DNA from 3 places in the Telluria sp. RT2P19 genome. Region 1 is predicted to be linked to each of the others. Evidence: predicted binding sites of a transcription regulator. Region 1 holds the regulator's gene; each other region holds the start of a gene.

Region 1 (6,198 bases):
TTCTTCATGCACCCGGGCGAAGCCGCGCACGGCGACCTGGGCATGGTCACCAGGAACGACGTCGTCATCGCCATCTCGAATTCGGGCGAGTCGTCCGAGATCCTCGACATCCTGCCGGCCGTGAAGCGCCTGGGCGCGCGCGTGATCGCCATGACCGGCAAGCCGGCCTCGCGCCTGGCCAAGCTGTCCGACGTCCACCTGAACATCGCGGTGGACAAGGAAGCCTGCCCGCTCAACCTGGCGCCGACCACCAGCACCACCGTGACCCTGGCCATGGGCGACGCGCTGGCCGTGGCGCTGCTCGACGCGCGCGGCTTTCGCGAGCAGGACTTCGCGCTGTCGCATCCGGGCGGCGCCCTGGGCCGGCGCCTGCTGACGCATGTGCGCGATGTGATGCGCAGCGGCGACGCGGTGCCGAGCGTGAGTCCCGAGACGTCGCTGGTCGAGGCGCTGCTCGAAGTGACCCGCAAGGGTCTCGGCATGACCGCGATCGTCGACGCCGAAGGCCGTCCGGTCGGCGTGTTCACCGACGGCGACTTGCGCCGTGTGATCGAACGCATGCACGACTTCTCGAACATCCAGATCCGCGACGTGATGCACGCCGATCCGCGCCGCGTGCGTCCAGGCCAGTTGGCGGTCGACGCCGTCGCCGTGATGGAAGAATTCCGCATCAACCAGATGCTGGTGGTCGACGACGACGACCGTCTGATCGGCGCGCTGCATATCCACGACCTGACCCGCGCGAAGGTGATCTGATGAGCGACACATTCATTCCTGCCATTACCCCGCTGGCCCACATGGAACGGGCCGCGCGCGTCAAGGTCATGATCTTCGATGTCGACGGCGTGCTGACCGACGGCAGCCTGACCTATGGTCCCGACGGCGAGGTCACCAAGACCTTCAATGTGCTCGACGGCCTGGGGATCCAGCTGTTGAACAAGACCGGCGTGCAGACCGCGATCATCAGCGCGCGCCTGTCGCCGATCGTCGTCAAGCGCGCGGCCGATCTCGGCATCTCGCATGTCCACCAGGGCATCCACGACAAGCGCATCGGCTTCGCCAAGCTGTTGGAAAGCACCGGCTTCACGGCCGAGCAGTGCGGCTATATCGGCGACGACGTGATCGACCTGCCGCTGTTCGCCCGCGTTGGCTTCGCGGTCGCCGTGCCTTCGGGCCACCCCGAGGTGCAGCATCGCGCGCATTACGTCACGAAGAACGGCGGCGGCCGTGGCGCCGTGCGCGAGGTGTGCGACCTCGTGATGCGCGCCCAGGGCACCTACGACCAGGCGCTCGCGCCGTATTTCGCCTGAGGCCGTGAGCATGGCTACCGTCGTCGTCAACAAGCGCACCGCCCATCGCTGGAATCTGCTGGCGATGATCGTCATCGGCACCTTCTTCGCCTTCGGCAGCTTCTGGCTGCTGCAGCTGATGCAGGCGTCCGACATCGACGCCCAGCTGGGCGGCCCGCCGGACGAGCCGGACTACATCGTCGAGAACTTCTCGTTCGTGCGCATGACCGAGAACGGCCAGCCGAGTTACCTGGTGTCGGGCAAGCGCCTGGCGCACATCCCGAATGGCGACGTGTCGCACGTCGAGGCTCCGGTGCTGCGCGGCGTCGAGCCGGGCCGCCCACCGATGACGGTGGTCGCCAGGAACGCGCAGATCCACCACGAGGAGCACCGCGTCGAGCTGGTCGGCGACGTCGACCTGCAGCGGCCCAGGACGGCGCAGAGCGAGTCGCTGCAGGTGCGCACCCAGGCGCTCACCGTGCTGCCCGACGAAGAAATCCTGAAGACCGATCTGCCGATCGACATGCAGCTCGGCGCGTCCAGCGTCAAGGGCACCGGCATGGTCGCCAACAACGCGACCATGCAGATGCACCTGTCCAGCCGCGGCCAGATCGTCTATCCGCCACGCCAGCGCTGACCCGCCTTTAGCGCCGCGTGCCAACCCGAGACCCGCATCCAACCATGAAAAAACTCCTAGCTGCCGTTTGCCTCTCCCTGCTGTCGCTGACGGCCGCCGCCGAGCGCGCCGATTCGCTCAAGCCGGCAGTGATCGACTACGATTCGCTCGACGTCGACGAGGTCACCGGCACCCGTATCCTGACCGGCAACGTGATCCTGACCCGCGGCACCCTGCAGCTCAAGTCGGACCGCGCCCTGGTCAAGGAAAGCCCGGAAGGCTATATGAGCGTGACCCTCACCGCCGCCGGCGGCAAGGTCACCACCTTCCGCCAGAAGCGCGACGGCGGTCCCGACCTGTGGGTCGAGGGCCAGGCCGAACGCATCGAGTACGACGAGCGTTCGGAACTGGTGCGCCTGTTCTCCAACGCCATCGTGCGCGAACTGGAAGGTTCGCGCATGACCAACCAGATCACCGGTCCTTACATCTCCTACGACAACCGCAAGGAAGTGGCCACGGTGCGCAACGACGTCAGCGGCCAAAGTAAAGTTGGCGGCGGCCGCGGCACCCTGATCCTGGCGCCCAAGCGCGCCCCGGCCGGAGGCGCCCAATGACGGCAGCCCCGATGGAGCTGGGCGATTGCAGTACCCTGGTCGTCAAAGGCCTGCAGAAGAGCTATGGCAAGCGCCTGGTGGTGCGCGACGTGTCGCTGCAGGTCGAATGCGGTGAAGTGGTTGGCTTGCTGGGCCCGAACGGCGCCGGCAAGACGACGTCGTTCTACATGATCGTCGGCCTGGTGCCGTCGGATGCCGGTTCGATCGACATCAACGGTACCGACATCACGAGCCTGCCGATCCACCGCCGCGCGGTGCTGGGCCTGTCCTACCTGCCGCAAGAGGCGTCGGTGTTTCGCAAGCTGACGGTCGAAGAGAACATCCGCGCCGTGCTCGAACTGCAGAAGGACAACGGCAAGCCGCTGTCGAAAGACCAGATCAACGCGCGCCTCGACACCCTGCTGGCCGACCTGCAGATCGAGAAGCTGCGCGAAAATCCGGCCTTGTCGCTGTCGGGCGGCGAGCGCCGCCGCGTGGAAATCGCGCGCGCGCTGGCGACCAATCCGCGCTTCGTGCTGCTCGACGAGCCATTCGCCGGCGTCGATCCGATCGCCGTGATCGAGATCCAGCGCATCGTGCGCTTCCTGAAGGAGCGCAAGATCGGCGTCCTGATCACCGACCACAACGTGCGCGAGACGCTCGGCATCTGCGACCGCGCCTACATCATCAACCAGGGCGCCGTGCTGGCATCGGGCCGCCCTGACGACATCATCGCCGACGAGTCGGTGCGCCGCGTGTACCTGGGTGAACACTTCCGCATGTGAGCGACACCTAGATGAAACAGTCCCTGCAACTTCGCACATCGCAGCACCTGGCGCTCACGCCGCAATTGCAGCAATCGATCCGCCTGCTGCAGCTGTCGACACTCGAACTGCACCAGGAGATCGAGCAGATACTGGGCGATAACCCCTTGCTGGAACGGCTCGACGATCCGCTCGACCGCTCGGTGCGCTTGCTGGCCGATGGCGCCATCAACAACGCGCCGGCCAATGGCGAAGCGCCGTCCGCGCCCGGCCAGCAGGCCGAGGGACAGGAGGCGCCAGCGCCGGCAGGCGAGGCCGAAGGCTTCGATGGCGCCGCCGATGGCGACCGTGGCGACGCCGACTGGAGCGATGGCGGTTCGGTATCGTCGGGCAGTGGCGGCGAGGATGAAGACGGCCGCCCGCAGCTGGAGGCCTGCGCCATCACCTTGCGCGAGCACCTGATGGAACAGGTGCGCGAAGCCACCTTGTCGGCGCGCGACCGGGCGCTGGCCGAGCTGGTGATCGATGCGCTCGACGACAACGGCTACCTCGAGGAACCACTCGACGAGATCCACGCCCGTCTGCCCGAAGAACTCGAGATCGAGATCGACGAGCTGCGCTGCGCGCTGGCGCTGGTGCAGAGCATGGACCCGGTGGGCGTCGGCGCGCGCAGCGCGGCCGAATGCCTGGCGCTGCAGATCCGGCGCATGCCCGGCGTGCCGATGGTCACGCGGCGCATGGCGCTCACCATCGTCGAGGGTTACCTGAGCTGGTTCGCCCAGCGCGAATACAGCAAGCTCAAAAAAGCGCTCGACTGCGACGACGAAGACCTGCGCGAGGTGCAGGCCGTGGTCCGCCAGTGCAATCCGCATCCGGGCGCCGCCTTCGCATCGAACCTGTCCGACTACGTGGTGCCGGACGTGATCGTGCGCCGTTCCAAGAGCGGCTGGGCTGTCACGTTGAACCCGGACGTGATGCCGCGCCTGCGCGTCAACAGCCTGTACGCGAACCTGCTCAAACAGGGCAAGAGCGAGGCGCAGATGGGCGCGCAGCTGCAAGAAGCGAAGTGGCTCATCAAGAATATGCGCCAGCGTTTCGACACCATCCTCCGTGTGGCGGAGGCGATTGTCGAGCGCCAGCGCAACTTTTTCTCGCACGGCGCGGTTGCCATGCGGCCCCTTGTTTTACGTGAGATTGCTGATACACTAGGCCTACACGAGAGCACAATTTCTCGTGTCACAACTCAAAAATATATGCTGACCCCGCACGGCATGGTTGAGTTGAAGTATTTCTTCGGCAGCCACGTTGCCACCGAGGCGGGAGGCGAAGCATCCTCGACGGCAATACGTGCGCTCATCGCACAATTGACAGGAGCAGAAGACCCTAGGAACCCTTTATCCGACAGCAAGATCGCGGAGATGCTCGGGGAACAAGGCATGGTCATCGCGCGCCGCACGGTTGCAAAATACCGTGAAGCCCTCAAGATACCCCCTGTAAGCCTCCGCAAGTCCTTGTAACTGCGCCGTCCACAGACATCGTGCCTTGTCGCGTCCTGTGGCCCACACGGTGCAACATTTTCAAAGGAGTGTGTATGAACCTCACAATCAGTGGCCATCATCTCGAAGTAACCCCCGCCATCCGTGAATACGTTCAGAATAAGCTCGAGCGCATCATTCGCCATTTCGACCAGGTGATCGACACCCACGTCTTCCTGGCCGTCGACAACCTCACTGAAAAAGAAAAAAGGCAGAAAGCAGAGATCAACGTGCAGGTATCGGGCAAGACCCTGCATGTGGCAAGCGTCGCGCAAGACCTGTACGCCGCGATCGACACGCTGATGGATAAGCTGGACCGTCAAATCCTGAAACACAAGCAGCAACTGAAGGACCATAGCCGTACTTCGATCAAACGCCTGCCGGAAAACGGCGGCGAAGACGCCGCTGTCGCCTGATCAGGCGCAGGGCTCACACTAGCTAAGGGCGTCTAAGGGGACGCCCTTTTTGCATCCGGCTTCCCGGTATGACGCGCGTCGCGTGTTCGGTAAAATGCATCTCTCTCCATTACCGACCACGCCATGACCGACCACGTCCTGACCAGCATCGCCAACCGCACCGGCATCATCACCCTCGACCGTCCGAAGGCGCTCAATTCGCTGTCGCTCGCGATGGTGCGCGCGCTGACCGACATCCTGCTTGTCTGGCAGGCCAACCCGCAAGTCGACGCGGTCATGCTCACCAGCAGCAGCGAAAAGGCCTTGTGCGCAGGCGGCGACATCCGCTTCTTCCATGAAGTCGGCCATGCGGGTCCGATGGGCGGCAGCGCGCTGCTCGAGGATTTCTTCACCGAAGAATACGCGCTGAACCACCTGATCCATTTCTATCCGAAGCCCTATATCGCCATCATGGACGGCGTCGTGATGGGCGGCGGCATGGGCATCGCCCAGGGCGGCCCGGATTGCGGGCTGCGCATCGTGACCGAGCGCACCAGGATGGCCATGCCCGAAGTGAACATCGGCCTGTTCCCGGATGTCGGCGGCAGCCATTTCCTGTCGCATGCGCCGGGACAGCTCGGCAACTACCTGGGCTTGACCGGCCTGACGATCGGCGCCGCCGACGCGCTGTACGTGGGCCTGGCCGACGTGTTCGTGCCAAGCGCCGAGCTGCCGGCCTTGAACGCACTGATCCAGGCGACGGGCGGCGCCGAACTGCCCGCCGCGATCCGCGCCTTCGCCGCGCCGTTCGCGCAAGCGGCAGGCGAAAGCGAACTGCAGGCCCGGCGTGCACTGATCGATACGCACTTCGGCGCGGCGTCGGTCGCCGCGATCATGGCTTCGCTCGAACCCGACGAGACGCCGTTCGCGCAAAAGGCCCTGGCGGCGATGCGCCAGCGCTCGCCCCTGATGATGTGCGTGACCCACGAGCTGCTGGCGCGCGGCG
Region 2 (6,198 bases), on a different contig from region 1:
AGGCGCAGGCCGATCGGCGAGTCGCCCTCGAGCAGGTACAGGTTTTCGCGCCGCAGCGGCCAGGGCGAGGTACGCCAGCTGCTGCCGAGCATGACCGCGGGGTCGTAGTCCCTGGCCTGCAGCGGCAGCACGTAGCCGGCCACTTGGCCCAGGCCGCGCTCGAGCAGGCGCGCCAGCCGGCGCCGTTCCTCCGGCGCGTTCAGGTCGGCCCGCAAGGGGTCGAGGTTGCGCGGCAGCGCCTGCTCGCGCTGGGCCTGCAGCAGCACGTCTTCATAGGCCGGGATGGCGCTGCCCGCCGGCAGGCCGAGCGACTTGACCAGCTCGGCGATGAAGCGGCCGGCTTCCTCGCCGCCATAGCCATCGTCGACATGCTCGTCCGAGAACAGGGACGGATCGAGCCAGATCGGCTGGCCATCGACGCGCCAGAAGATGTTGAGCGCCCAGCGCGGCAGGGGCTCGCCCGGATACCATTTGCCCTGGCCGTAGTGCAGCATGCCGCCCGGCGCGAAGTGGTTTTTCAAACGGTGCAGCAGGTTGCCGGCCAGTTCGCGCTTCTTGTCGCCGTGCGCCAGGGTATTCCATTCGGGACCATCCATGTCGTCGATCGAGACGAAGGTGGGCTCGCCCCCCTGGGTCAGGCGCACGTCCTGGGCCAGCAGATCGGCATCGACCTGCTGGCCCAGGCGGTCGATGGCCTGCCAGTCGGCCTCGCTATACGGCTTGGTCACGCGCGGATCTTCATGGATGCGGGTGATCGTCATCTCGTGGACGAAGGTGACCTCGGCCTTGTCGCTGAACCCCGTCACCGGCGCCGCCGACGACGGCAGTGCGGTACAGGCGAGCGGAATATGGCCTTCGCCCGCCAGCATGCCCGACGTCGGATCGAGCCCGATCCAGCCGGCGCCGGGGATATATACCTCGGTCCAGGCGTGCAGGTCGGTGAAGTCCTCCAGGGGACCGCTCGGACCGTCGAGCGCTTCCTGGTCGGCCCGCAGCTGGATCAGGTAGCCCGAGACGAAACGCGCCGCCAGCCCCATCTCGCGCAGGATCTGCACCAGCAGCCAGCCAGTGTCGCGGCACGAGCCGGAACACTTTTCCAGCGTGTCTTCGGGCGTCTGCACGCCGGGTTCCATCCGCAACAGATAGGCGATATCGCGCTGCAGGCGCTGGTTGATGGCCACCAGGAAGTCGTTGGTGTTCATCGGCTGCGCCAGCAGCTCGCGCCGCGCCGCGTCCACCCAGGCCAGCAGGCGGGGACCCGGCGGCTCGGCCTGGGCGTAGGCGCTCAGCTCCGCCTTCAGTTGCTCCGGATAGGCGAAAGGGAAGTTTGCGGCATAGCTTTCGATGAAAAAATCGAAGGGATTGATGACGGTCATGTCGGCGACCAGGTCGACCGTGAACTCGAGCGTATCCGTTTTTTCCGGGAAGACGAAGCGGCCGATGTAGTTGCCGTACGGGTCTTGCTGCCAATTGATGAAATGCGCTTGCGGTAGCACCGACAGCGAATACGACAGGATCGGCGTGCGCGCATGCGGCGCCGGACGCAGGCGCACTTCATGCGGCGACAGGGCGACTTGCCGGTCATAGCGGTAACTGGTCTTGTGGTGCAGCGCGATACGGATAGCCATGCAAAAGTGCCTTTATAGGGAAGATCACCAACGATACCAGTCTGATCGGCGGGTGCCTGTTTCAACAGTATTTAAGCATGATTCGTACCCGCAATATAATGCGATCGTGCGGCATCGCCCCAGCTGGCACGTTTCTTGATTGCACTTATGTCACTGGAGGATCCGATGCCGAATTTTTATGATGAAATGTATTCCGCTGCGGCAACTGCACGCCCTCACTACGACGCATTTGCCCGGTGGCTTGCCCTGCAGCCGCCGCACCTGATCGCGCAAAAGCGGGCCGAAGCCGAACTGACTTTCCAGCGCGTGGGAATCACCTTCGCGGTCTATGGCGACAACGCCGGCAAGGAACGCCTGATCCCGTTCGACATCATCCCGCGCGTGATCGACGCCGCCGAATGGGCCCGGCTGCAGGCCGGCCTGGTGCAGCGGGTGACGGCACTGAACCGCTTCCTGCACGATGTCTACCATGAGCAGAACATCCTGAAGGCGGGCATCATCCCGGCCGAACAGATCCTGGACAACGCCCAGTACCGGCCCGCCATGCAGGGCGTCAAGATGCCTTCCGATATCTACGCCCATATCGCCGGGGTCGACATCGTGCGCGCCGGCGAGGGCGAGTTCTACGTCCTGGAAGACAATCTGCGGGTGCCTTCGGGCGTGTCGTACATGCTGGAAAACCGCAAGATGATGATGCGGCTGTTCCCGGCGCTGTTCGCGAGCAACCGCGTGGCGCCGGTCGAGCACTATCCCGACCTGCTGCTCGACAACCTGCGCACCGTGGCGCCGCACAGTCCGGGCGACCCGACCGTGGTCGTGCTCACGCCCGGCATGCACAACTCGGCCTATTTCGAGCATGCCTTCCTGGCCCAGCAGATGGGCGTGGCGCTGGTGCAGGGGCAAGACCTGTATGTGAGCGACGACACTGTGTACATGCGCACCACGCGCGGGCCGAAGCAGGTCGACGTCATCTATCGCCGCATCGACGACGACTACCTCGACCCACGCGCCTTCCGCGCCGAGTCCACCCTGGGCGTGCCGGGCCTGCTCGACGCGGTGCGTGCCGGCCGGGTCGGCCTGGCCAACGCCATCGGCACCGGGGTGGCCGACGACAAGTCGATTTATCCGTATGTCCCGGACATGATCGAGTTCTACCTGGGCGAACAGCCGATCCTCAACAACGTGCCGACCTACCAGTGCAGGAAGAAAGAAGATCTCGCCTACACCCTGTCCAGGCTGCCCGAACTGGTGGTCAAGGAAGTGCACGGCGCCGGCGGCTACGGCATGCTGGTCGGGCCGGCCTCGACCCACGCCGAGATCGAGGCCTTCCGCGCGCGCCTGCTGGCCAATCCCGACGGCTATATCGCCCAGCCCACGCTTGCGCTGTCGGCTTGCCCCACCTATGTCGAAGCGGGCATCGCGCCGCGCCACATCGACCTGCGGCCCTTCGTCTTGTCGGGCAAGACCGTGTCGATGGTGCCGGGAGGCCTGACCCGGGTGGCGCTGCAGGAGGGCTCGCTGGTAGTCAATTCGTCGCAGGGCGGCGGCACCAAAGACACCTGGATACTGGAGAACTAGCATGTTGAGCCGCACCGCAGATCATTTGTTCTGGATGGCCCGTTATACCGAGCGGGCCGAAAACACGGCCCGCATGCTCGATGTCCGGGTCCAGTATTCGCTGATGCCGCAGTCGGCGCAAGCCGAGCAGCAGGGCTGGCGCAGCATGCTGGCCGTGTCCGAGCTGGAATCGCAGTTCGAGGCCAAGTATCCGGCGCTCACGCAGAAGGACGTGATCGATTTCATGGTCCGCGATCCGGACAACCTGTCCTCGATCACCAGCTGCCTGCGCGCGGCGCGCGAGAATGCGCGCGCCGTGCGCGGGGCCCTGACCACCGAGGTATGGGAAACCGAAAACACGACCTGGCTGATGCTGCAGCAGCACCTCAAGAAACGCACCTTCGAGCACGATCCGGGCCAGTTCCTGGAATGGGTCAAGTACCGTTCGCACCTGTCGCGCGGCGTCACGCTGGGCACCATGTTCCAGGACGAGGCGTTCAATTTCATCCGCCTCGGCACCTTCCTGGAACGAGCCGACAATACGGCGCGTATTCTCGACGTCAAGTTCAGGTCCCAGGCGTCCGATCCGATCCAGGCCGGGACGCAGGCGGAGTTCTACCAGCTTGCGGCGCTGCTGCGCTCGGTCTCTGCCTTCGAGATCTACCGCAAGGTCTACCGCGACGCCATCACGCCGAAGCGGGTGGCCGAGCTCTTGATACTGCAGGAGAAAATGCCGCGCTCGCTGGTGGCGTGCATCGCCGCCGTGGTCGCCAACCTGAAGGACGTACGCAATGCGCAGTCGCACGACACCGAGCGCCTGGCCGTGGAACTGTACGCCATGCTGCAATCGGCCCCGATCGGCGACATCCTCGAAGAAGGCCTGCACGAATTCCTGACCCGCTTCCTGGCGTCGGTCGACGCACTGGGCAACGGCATCAGCCGCGACTTCCTGATCCCGATCGAACCGGCCTTGCCTGAAGAAGGACCGACCCAGTCCCAGACGCAGACCCTGTCCGGGATGACGCAAACCCAGACCCAGACCGCGTGACGGGGCGCACCAGCATATCGCGCGTCGCACCGTTTTGAGGAAAACGGCGGCGCGCGCGTCATGATGGTGCGTCGGCTCAGGCTTCGGGCGCGGCAGGCGCCGGCGTCGTCGCCGGCCTGACTGGCACGGCATCCTTCTTGATCTGGGCGCGCACGACCCGGTGCACGAAGTGCAGTTTTTCCATGACCGGCGGGCTGAGCGTGAAGGGATACGAGTCCGGCATCCCGATGCTGCGATTCAGGCTGTTGAGCACATAGGTCAGCGCGAACCAGTCGTTCAGGGTATCGTCGAACGCATCCGTCCTGGTTGGCAGGGTGATGCCGTCGAGCGCAGGCTCGTCGGCCTTGCGCGGCTTGAGCTGCAGGCCGCAGGCGTGCGCCGTCTCCAGCGTATCGATCATATGCAGGTAGTGGGCCCAGGTCTCGGCCCAGTCTTCCCACGGATGGGAGCTCGCATAGCTGCTCACGAAGCGCTCCGCCCAGTCTTCGGCGGGCCCGTTCTCGTAGTGGCGTTTCAAGCTTTCGCCATAATCCTGGCGCTCGTCGCCAAACAGGGAGCGGTACTCGTCGATCCAGGGGCTGCCGACGACCAGGCGATCAAAATAGTAATGTCCACTTTCGTGACGGAAATGGCCTAACAGGGTGCGATAACGCTCGTGCATCTGTTCGCGCGTGCGTTCGCGCTCGGCCGGATCGGCTTCGGCGATGTTCAGGGTGATGACGCCGTCGGCATGGCCGGTCATCACGCACTGGTCGGTCACGCCGTCTTCCAGGAACTGGAATGCCAGGCCGGTTTCGGGCTCGGCTTCTTTTGACGCCGGGGTCAGGTTCAGCGTGGCCAGCGAAAACAGCAGGCGGCGCTTGGCTGCTTCGAGGCGCGCCCACAGGATATGGTTTTTTTCCGACGTCAGTGCCGGGATGACGACGGTCAGCTGGCACGAGGCGCACAGATCGTGCGGGTCGTCCGCAGGCAACATCCAGTTGCAGACATTGTGCTGCACATAATTGCGGCACTGTTTATAGACCTTGCCTTCGTCGCTGCGGTTCAAGCTGCGCCACAGGCCGTCCGCGGTCTGCTCGAAGCTGTTGACGCTGCGCGTGGCCGGCTGGTAGCCGAGCGTGCTGTCGCAGTTGAAGCACAAGGTATTTTCAAAAAATATCTGTTGTGAGCACTTATCACAGTGGAAGGTTTTCATGGCAGGACTGGAGAGTGGATAAGAGGCGTGGTGGTCGGTATTGACAATCTAACAGCAAAATCGATCTCAACGGGCGCGTGTAAGACAGCGCCGCATAACGTGTGCGTATGCAAAGAGGGTGTGCGATGGCCACCACAGGATGCCTTGGTCTGGCACAGATGAGCGCGCGATAGCGGGTCAGGCTCGATCGTGCGACCCGATGCCCGGTGCACGATCGTCTGGGTTGCCCGCATCGTCGATGGTGACGGGTCCTGGATTACTCATTCACCATGGGAGATATGCATGACTTTTGTTCGAGCAAGAAAAGGTGTGGCTGGCAACGCGGCAAGGTGGCTGGCGCGCGTGATGTTGCCGTTGCTGCTGCTGCTGGTGGCTGACGGTGCGGCGCTTGCCCAACCGGCGCATCCCACTTACCGCGTCATCAATCTCGTGCCGGGCGCGATCGCTACCTATCCGAACATCAACGCCAGCGGGCAGGTGGCTTTTTCATCCATCGACGGCGGGCGTACGACAGGATTTTTTTACGACGGCGCCGCGGTACGCAATATCGGCTCGCTGGGTGGCGGTATCGTTTATGTGAACGGCTTGAACGACGCCGGGCAGGTCGCCGGCACGTCCATCAACCAGGAAGGCACCGAAAACGCCTTCGTCTGGAGCGCCGGGAGCGGCATGGTCGGCATCCGCGCCGAACCGGGCAGGGGGCGTTCGTATGCCTGGGCAATCAACAACCGCGGTGTCGTCACCGGCTCGTTCGGCGATTCGGCGCGGCC
Region 3 (6,198 bases), on a different contig from region 1:
TGGCCCGATCGCCAGCAGCGCCAGCGCCACGATGCCCGGCGCCACGATGCCCAGCGCCGGTAAATGGCCAACCGGCAGACGGATCGGCGCGCCGCCACATGCGCATACCGCGGCAGTCTCGCCAGATCGGCCTGCGTAAACGCCCGGTCCTCGAACAGATGCGGATAGAAGAATCGCACTGCGCGTGATACGCGGCGATCCGGTCCTGGTAAGCCAGTTGCGCCGCCAGGTCGGAATCGGCCAGCCGGTGCAGCAGCACCTGCACGTTCACCGCCGCCAGCACCAATCCGACGCGCGCCGTCCAGTCTTCGCGCGAGCGCATGCTGGCGCGGTACTGCGCCACATCCGCCGCCACCGCATCGTCGCCCGCCTGGTGCATCGCGCAATACCACTTCCAATGGAAGCGCCCTTCGACCGGCGCCGTGGTGTTCCATTCCGGGTGGCTCATGAAGAACTTGGCAAAGGTCCCCGGTTGCGCAATGTCCCCGCCCGCGTGCACCGCCTGGCGCTGGGCCGGCGCCAGTTCGACGCCTGTGGACACCGGCGCCAGGCGCGCGATGGCGGCCTCGGCCAGGGTCGGCAGGATCGTCGTCAGGCCGATCAGGCCGGCCGGCAGGATCGCGGCGCGCTGCTCGAGGTACGGGCACGCGCGGCCACCAGGCTCGCCAGGCCGAACCAGAAGGCCGGATAGAGCGTTGCCACCAGCGCAATCGCAGCAGACCTCGCCAGGCCGGCGCCGGCCACCAGCGCGCCGCAGGCCAGCGGCAGCAGGGCGGCCAGCCACACCAGGACGAAGCGCAAGCCTGCCGCCGGCGCCAGGTATCGGCGGCGCCGATTGGGAGGGAGGGCAGCAGGCGCAGGCGGCCCGCTTCGCGCTCGCTCGACACCAGGTCATGCATCAGCGCGATCACGAACAGCGGCGCCAGGAACGCCAGCACGAAGGCGAAGTCGGCGCTCGGCGCCGCTGGCCGCGACTTCACCGCTGATCGGCCGCGCTCCAGAAAGCCGATGCGGTCGGCCCCTCAGCCGCGCCGAGCAGGTCGTGCGTGACCATGAAGATGGCGCTGCCGCGCGCACGCTAGCCTTGCAGCAGCGCGTTGAATTCGCTGCTTGCTTGGGATCGAGGCCGGTGGTGGGCTCGTCGAGCAGCAATACCGGCACCTGGCGCGTCATGGCCAGCGCGATCGCGACCTCCTGGCGCATGCCTATCGAATAGGAGTGATAGGCAACGGTCACGCCGCTGGCTTCCAGGGCAGGGGATGCATGGTCTTCGTGGTCCTTGGTGGTGGTGCCGAAACAGTGGGCGGCGCAGCCACAGACCGCCAGCCGGCAGCAGCAGCGCGCGCAGGATGCACGCCGCGCGCGAATGCGCGGCGTGCTCGCAGGCTGGAGGCGACCTGCGAGGAAATCAGGGACGGATCAGTGGCGCGGCGGCGCCTGGCGGGATGCGATCAGGTAGCGGCGCAGAACGACCGGCGCGGGGGGCGGCAGGCGTGCGAGGATGAAAGCGATGACGAGGAGGATCGCCAGCAGTTCTGGCGGCAGCGCGGGAAGGGCCGCGATGGAATGGGAAGCGATCTGGCAGCTGACGCAGCCGGACAGCTGCTCGGACAGGTCATGCTCGGGAAACGAGGCGCCCACCAGTTGCAGGACCAGGATGAGCGCGCACTGGCGGGCCAGCACGCGGCGCAGCGGTGTGCGAACTGCCGGCCACTGGTGGCCTGGAACTGCATGCGATCCCGGTCGACGATGATGCGGGGCGGTATAGCCCAGCGGCGATCGAATCGACAACCGGGTCGCATCCAGCGCTTATTCCAGGGCGATCAAGAGCGCGGTCAGGCCGATGCAGGCAGCGACGATGACGCCGATGCGGGTGCGCAGGCGACGACCGCTCGAGACGATATCTTTCGCGATGCCGCGTTTCGGGGCGCCTGGGTTGCTGCGGTCGACGGCGGTCGCGGCATGGATGGAAGAATGGTGGCGTTCGGTGTGTTCGGTGTTCATAGGTAGACTCCAGCGCCGTCTCGAAATAGAGAATGGCAAATAAATAAATGGCCGGCATGGGCCGGGCGGAATACGAATATGGTTCGACGTTCAGGCGCGTGCTGCGCGCTGGGCCGTAGCGGGAGCTGACTGACAACTGTACCGCGCCGCCGCACCGGTCAGGTGGCGTTGGAAGGAATGGAGCGGGCGATGGATGCGTGACATGCGGATGCCAGTACAAAGCGTCGAATTCGGGATCCGGGACGGTAACGAGGCACGCGAGCCTGGCTGCGTTCTGGACGTTATTTATTTTACATGTGCGCGACGTATATACAAGAGGCGCACGATTGACGCAATTGATGTTTTGAGGCGGCAACAATTGATCCTAGCATGTCGCGCGCATGAGCAGAAGGGCGCGTTCGCCAATATCGCATGACGCTTTACCGGTCGTCCAAAATGATGCGCTGCGCAATCGCAGTGCGCTGTTTGCGCCATTGGACGGTGCGTCGATGGGAGAGTTCCATGCGTCGCCCCTTGTGCGGCAGCTGGCACAAACATTGCGTATCAAGCATCAGCGCAACGGAGCGCTGCGGTGCCGCCAATGACGGTAGTGCCCATCAAGACAACGACGTCTACCGGAACATGAATGCGTTCATGTTGGGTACGCGTCTTTTTTTTTGCCTGACTACTTTGGGATTGCAATGAAAAATCAGAAGCTTGAAGCAAAGAGCGTAGCGACGGCGGGCGTTGACGAGGTCGATGTCGCGCGCAGGAAGGTGATCCGTGGTGCAGGTCTGGTGGCGGGAGGAAGCTTGATGGGGCTGGCGACAGGCGGCGTGTGGGCGGTGGGGTCGGACAAGCCGGAAAAAACCGAGATCAAGATCGGCTTCATTCCACTGACCGATTGCGCATCGGTGGTAATGGCCTCGGTGCTGGGATTCGACAAGAAATATGGCGTCAAGTTCGTGCTGAGCAAGGAAGCTTCGTGGGCCGGCGTGCGCGACAAGCTCGCCAATGGCGACCTGGACGCGGCCCACGTGCTGTACAGCCTGCTGTACGGCGTCCAGATGGGCATCGGCGGCCAGCGCAAGGACATGGCGATGCTGATGGGCCTGAACCACAACGGCCAGGCGATCACGCTGTCCAAGCAGTTGGCAACCAAAGGCGCGGTGGACGGCCAGTCTTTGGCCAAGCTGATGCGTACCGAGAAACGCGACTACACGTTCGCACAGACATTCCCGACCGGCACCCACGCCATGTGGCTCTATTACTGGCTGGCGGCCAACGGCATCGATCCGATGAGAGATGCCAAGGTCATCACCGTGCCGCCGCCGCAGATGGTGGCGAACATGCGGGTCGGGAATATGGACGGCTTCTGCGTGGGCGAACCGTGGGGCCACCGGGCCATCATGGACGGCATCGGCATCACCGCCGTGACGACCCAGGATATCTGGCGCGACCACCCCGAGAAGGTGCTGGGATCGACGCTGGAATTCGCCAGGAAGCACCCCAACACCTGCCGCGCGATGATGGCAGCGATCATCGAGGCCGGGCGCTGGATCGACGCCTCGATGGCCAACAAGAACAAGATGGCCGAGACCATCGCCGCCAAGTCCTACGTCAACACCAGCAAGGACGCGATCGACCAACGCATCATGGGCCGCTACCAGAATGGCCTGGGCAAGACCTGGGACGACCCGAATTCGATGAAGTTCTACAACGACGGTGCGGTCAATTTCCCTTATCTGTCGGACGGCATGTGGTTCATGACCCAGCATCGTCGCTGGGGCCTGCTGAAGCAGGATCCGGATTACCTGGCGGTGGCCTCCGCGGTCAACCAGGTCGCGTTGTACAAGGACGCGGCGACGCTGGCCAGGGCTCCGGTGCCGAGCAGTCCGATGCGTAGTTCAAAGCTGATGGACGGCAGCGTCTGGGACGGCAAGGATCCGAAAGCCTACGCCGCGTCGTTCAAGGTCAGGGTCTGATTTTCATCTTGTTTGAATAGGGGAATGCCATGAACGCTGTCCTGAAATCCGAACTCCACAAGCCGGCCGGTGGCGGCGCGACGATCGTGACGCTGCCGCTTGCGGTCGATGCCAGCGCCGCCAACGCCGCCAACGCCGCCAACGCCATAGCGCCGGTGCGCAGGCCGGCGCCGGGCGCGCATGGCGCGCACCTGTTTGCGCGGGCGGTCAAGGCGGTCTTGCCGCCGCTGGTGGGCATCGCCTTCGTCGTGCTGGTGTGGCAACTGATCGCGACCCGCAACGAGAGCTTCCCGTCGCCGCTGGTGACCTTCCAGGAGGCGCTCAAGCTGTTCGCCGATCCGTTCTATCACAACAGCCCGAACGACCAGGGCATCGGCTGGAACGTCCTGGCGTCGCTCAAGCGCGTCGCTGTCGGGTTCGGGCTGGCGGCGGCGGTCGGCATCCCGCTCGGCTTCGTGATCGGCCGCGTGAAATTCGTCGCGGGCATGTTCGGCCCGATCATCAGCCTGCTCAAACCCGTGTCGCCACTGGCCTGGCTGCCGATTGGCCTGCTGGTGTTCAAGTCGGCCGACCCGGCGGCGATCTGGTCGATCTTCATCTGCTCGATCTGGCCGATGATCATCAACACCGCGGTCGGCGTGCAGCGCGTGCCGCAGGACTACATGAACGTGGCGCGGGTGCTGAACCTGTCGGAATGGAAGATCCTGACCAAGATCCTGCTGCCTTCGGCGCTGCCCTACATCCTGACCGGCGTGCGCCTCGCCATCGGCACGGCCTGGCTGGTGATCGTGGCGGCCGAGATGCTGACCGGCGGCGTGGGCATCGGGTTCTGGGTGTGGGACGAGTGGAACAACCTGAATGTGGCGAACATCATCATCGCCATTGTCGTCATCGGCGTGGTGGGACTGCTGCTGGAGCAGGCGCTGGTGGCATTGGCGCGGGCGCTGACGCATGAACAAGTGGCTAACTGAGGAGCGCGATCATGGAAGACCTTCACACCAGATTCATCGACATCACCGGCGTCGAGATGGCGTTCCACACGAAGAAGGGCGTGTTCCACGCGCTTCAGGGGATCGACCTGGCCGTGCGCAAGGGCGAGTTCGTCACGCTCATCGGGCACTCGGGGTGCGGCAAGTCGACCTTGCTGAACCTGATTGCCGGCCTGCTCAGGCCGACGGCGGGCGTGCTATTGTGCGCGAATCGCGAGATCGCGGGTCCGTCGCCGGAGCGGGCGGTGGTGTTCCAGAATCACTCGCTGCTGCCGTGGCTGACGTGCTACGAGAATATCCATCTTGGTGTGGAACGGGTGTTTGGGGCGACCGAATCGCGCGCGCAGCTGCGTGAGCGTACCTTGGGCGCGCTGGGGCTGGTGGGCTTATCGAGCGCGCAGGCCAGGCGGCCGCACGAGATCTCGGGCGGCATGAAGCAGCGCGTCGGCATCGCGCGGGCGCTGGCGATGGAGCCGAAGGTGCTGCTGATGGATGAACCGTTCGGCGCACTCGATGCGCTGACGCGCGCGCATCTGCAGGACGAGCTGCTCAAGATCGTGGCCGCCACCAGGTCGACCGTGGTGATGGTGACGCACGATGTGGACGAGGCGGTATTGCTGTCGGACCGGATCGTCATGCTGACCAATGGGCCGGCGGCGACCATCGGCGAGATCGTCGAGGTGGACCTGGCGCGGCCGCGTGATCGGGTGGCGCTGGCGCAGGATGCGCGCTATGCCGAGCAGCGCAAGGCGGTACTGGAGTTCTTGTATCGCAAGCAGGCGCATCCGGCGGCGGAAACGGCCTGACTCTTGGCTGACGGGGAATCAGGCAGGCTTCTTCTTCTGCGCATGACGCTGCTGCTGCTTGCGCTGCGTCTGATTGCGGTTTTGCTTGGCTTCAAACAGCGCGACCGCATCGAGCTTGGCCTGGGCGACGGTGCGCAGTTCTTCCTGGTCGTCGTGCGCGACGAAGTACTCGGCGTCCTGCGCATCGACCACCAGCTTGATCGCCGCCTCGTCGCTCAGCTCGTACATTTCGGTGAGCAGGGTCGTTACTTCATCAAGAAAGTCTTCATAGGTCATGGCGCGATCGTCCCTGGGTGGATAAGTGAATGAAGCGTGGAATGCAAAATATAAGCGATAAACAAAAACGCCAACCCGAAGGCTGGCGTTTTCGTTGAATCTTTGGTAGGCCGTGCGTGGCTCGAACACGCGACCAACGGATTAAAAGTCCGCTGCTCT

What was found. The regulator sigma-54, encoded in region 1, starts transcription at its own class of promoters, with help from an activator protein. The targets are predictions, from matches to a motif close to TGGCANGNAANCTGCTTT.
Region 2: a site for sigma-54 is predicted at 1,753-1,770, ahead of AC56KW_RS20660 (circularly permuted type 2 ATP-grasp protein). Genes of this name have one in related genera too.
Region 3: a site for sigma-54 is predicted at 2,530-2,547, ahead of AC56KW_RS23425 (CmpA/NrtA family ABC transporter substrate-binding protein). Genes of this name have one in related genera too.

The regions. Positions count from the first base shown of each region.
Region 1 covers NZ_JCASIL010000020.1:18,330-24,527, reverse strand. Annotated here, with positions in the region: gene AC56KW_RS21030 (KpsF/GutQ family sugar-phosphate isomerase) at 1-756, shown strand, start outside; gene AC56KW_RS21025 (KdsC family phosphatase) at 756-1,310, shown strand; gene lptC (LPS export ABC transporter periplasmic protein LptC) at 1,321-1,926, shown strand; gene lptA (lipopolysaccharide transport periplasmic protein LptA) at 1,971-2,519, shown strand; gene lptB (LPS export ABC transporter ATP-binding protein) at 2,531-3,283, shown strand; gene AC56KW_RS21005 (RNA polymerase factor sigma-54) at 3,295-4,779, shown strand; gene hpf (ribosome hibernation-promoting factor, HPF/YfiA family) at 4,854-5,213, shown strand; gene AC56KW_RS20995 (enoyl-CoA hydratase/isomerase family protein) at 5,337-6,198, shown strand, end outside.
Region 2 covers NZ_JCASIL010000019.1:47,638-53,835, reverse strand. Annotated here, with positions in the region: gene AC56KW_RS20665 (transglutaminase family protein) at 1-1,628, opposite strand, end outside; gene AC56KW_RS20660 (circularly permuted type 2 ATP-grasp protein) at 1,794-3,206, shown strand; gene AC56KW_RS20655 (alpha-E domain-containing protein) at 3,208-4,233, shown strand; gene AC56KW_RS20650 (zinc-binding metallopeptidase family protein) at 4,310-5,428, opposite strand; gene AC56KW_RS20645 (PKD domain-containing protein) at 5,711-6,198, shown strand, end outside.
Region 3 covers NZ_JCASIL010000025.1:51,882-58,079, forward strand. Annotated here, with positions in the region: gene AC56KW_RS23400 (DUF3526 domain-containing protein) at 1-541, opposite strand, end outside; gene AC56KW_RS23405 (hypothetical protein) at 601-801, opposite strand; gene AC56KW_RS23410 (ATP-binding cassette domain-containing protein) at 892-1,236, opposite strand; gene AC56KW_RS23415 (hypothetical protein) at 1,420-1,791, opposite strand; gene AC56KW_RS23420 (hypothetical protein) at 1,810-2,004, opposite strand; gene AC56KW_RS23425 (CmpA/NrtA family ABC transporter substrate-binding protein) at 2,799-3,968, shown strand; gene ntrB (nitrate ABC transporter permease) at 3,998-4,939, shown strand; gene AC56KW_RS23435 (ABC transporter ATP-binding protein) at 4,951-5,763, shown strand; gene AC56KW_RS23440 (hypothetical protein) at 5,782-6,039, opposite strand; tRNA gene AC56KW_RS23445 (tRNA-Lys) at 6,143-6,198, opposite strand, start outside.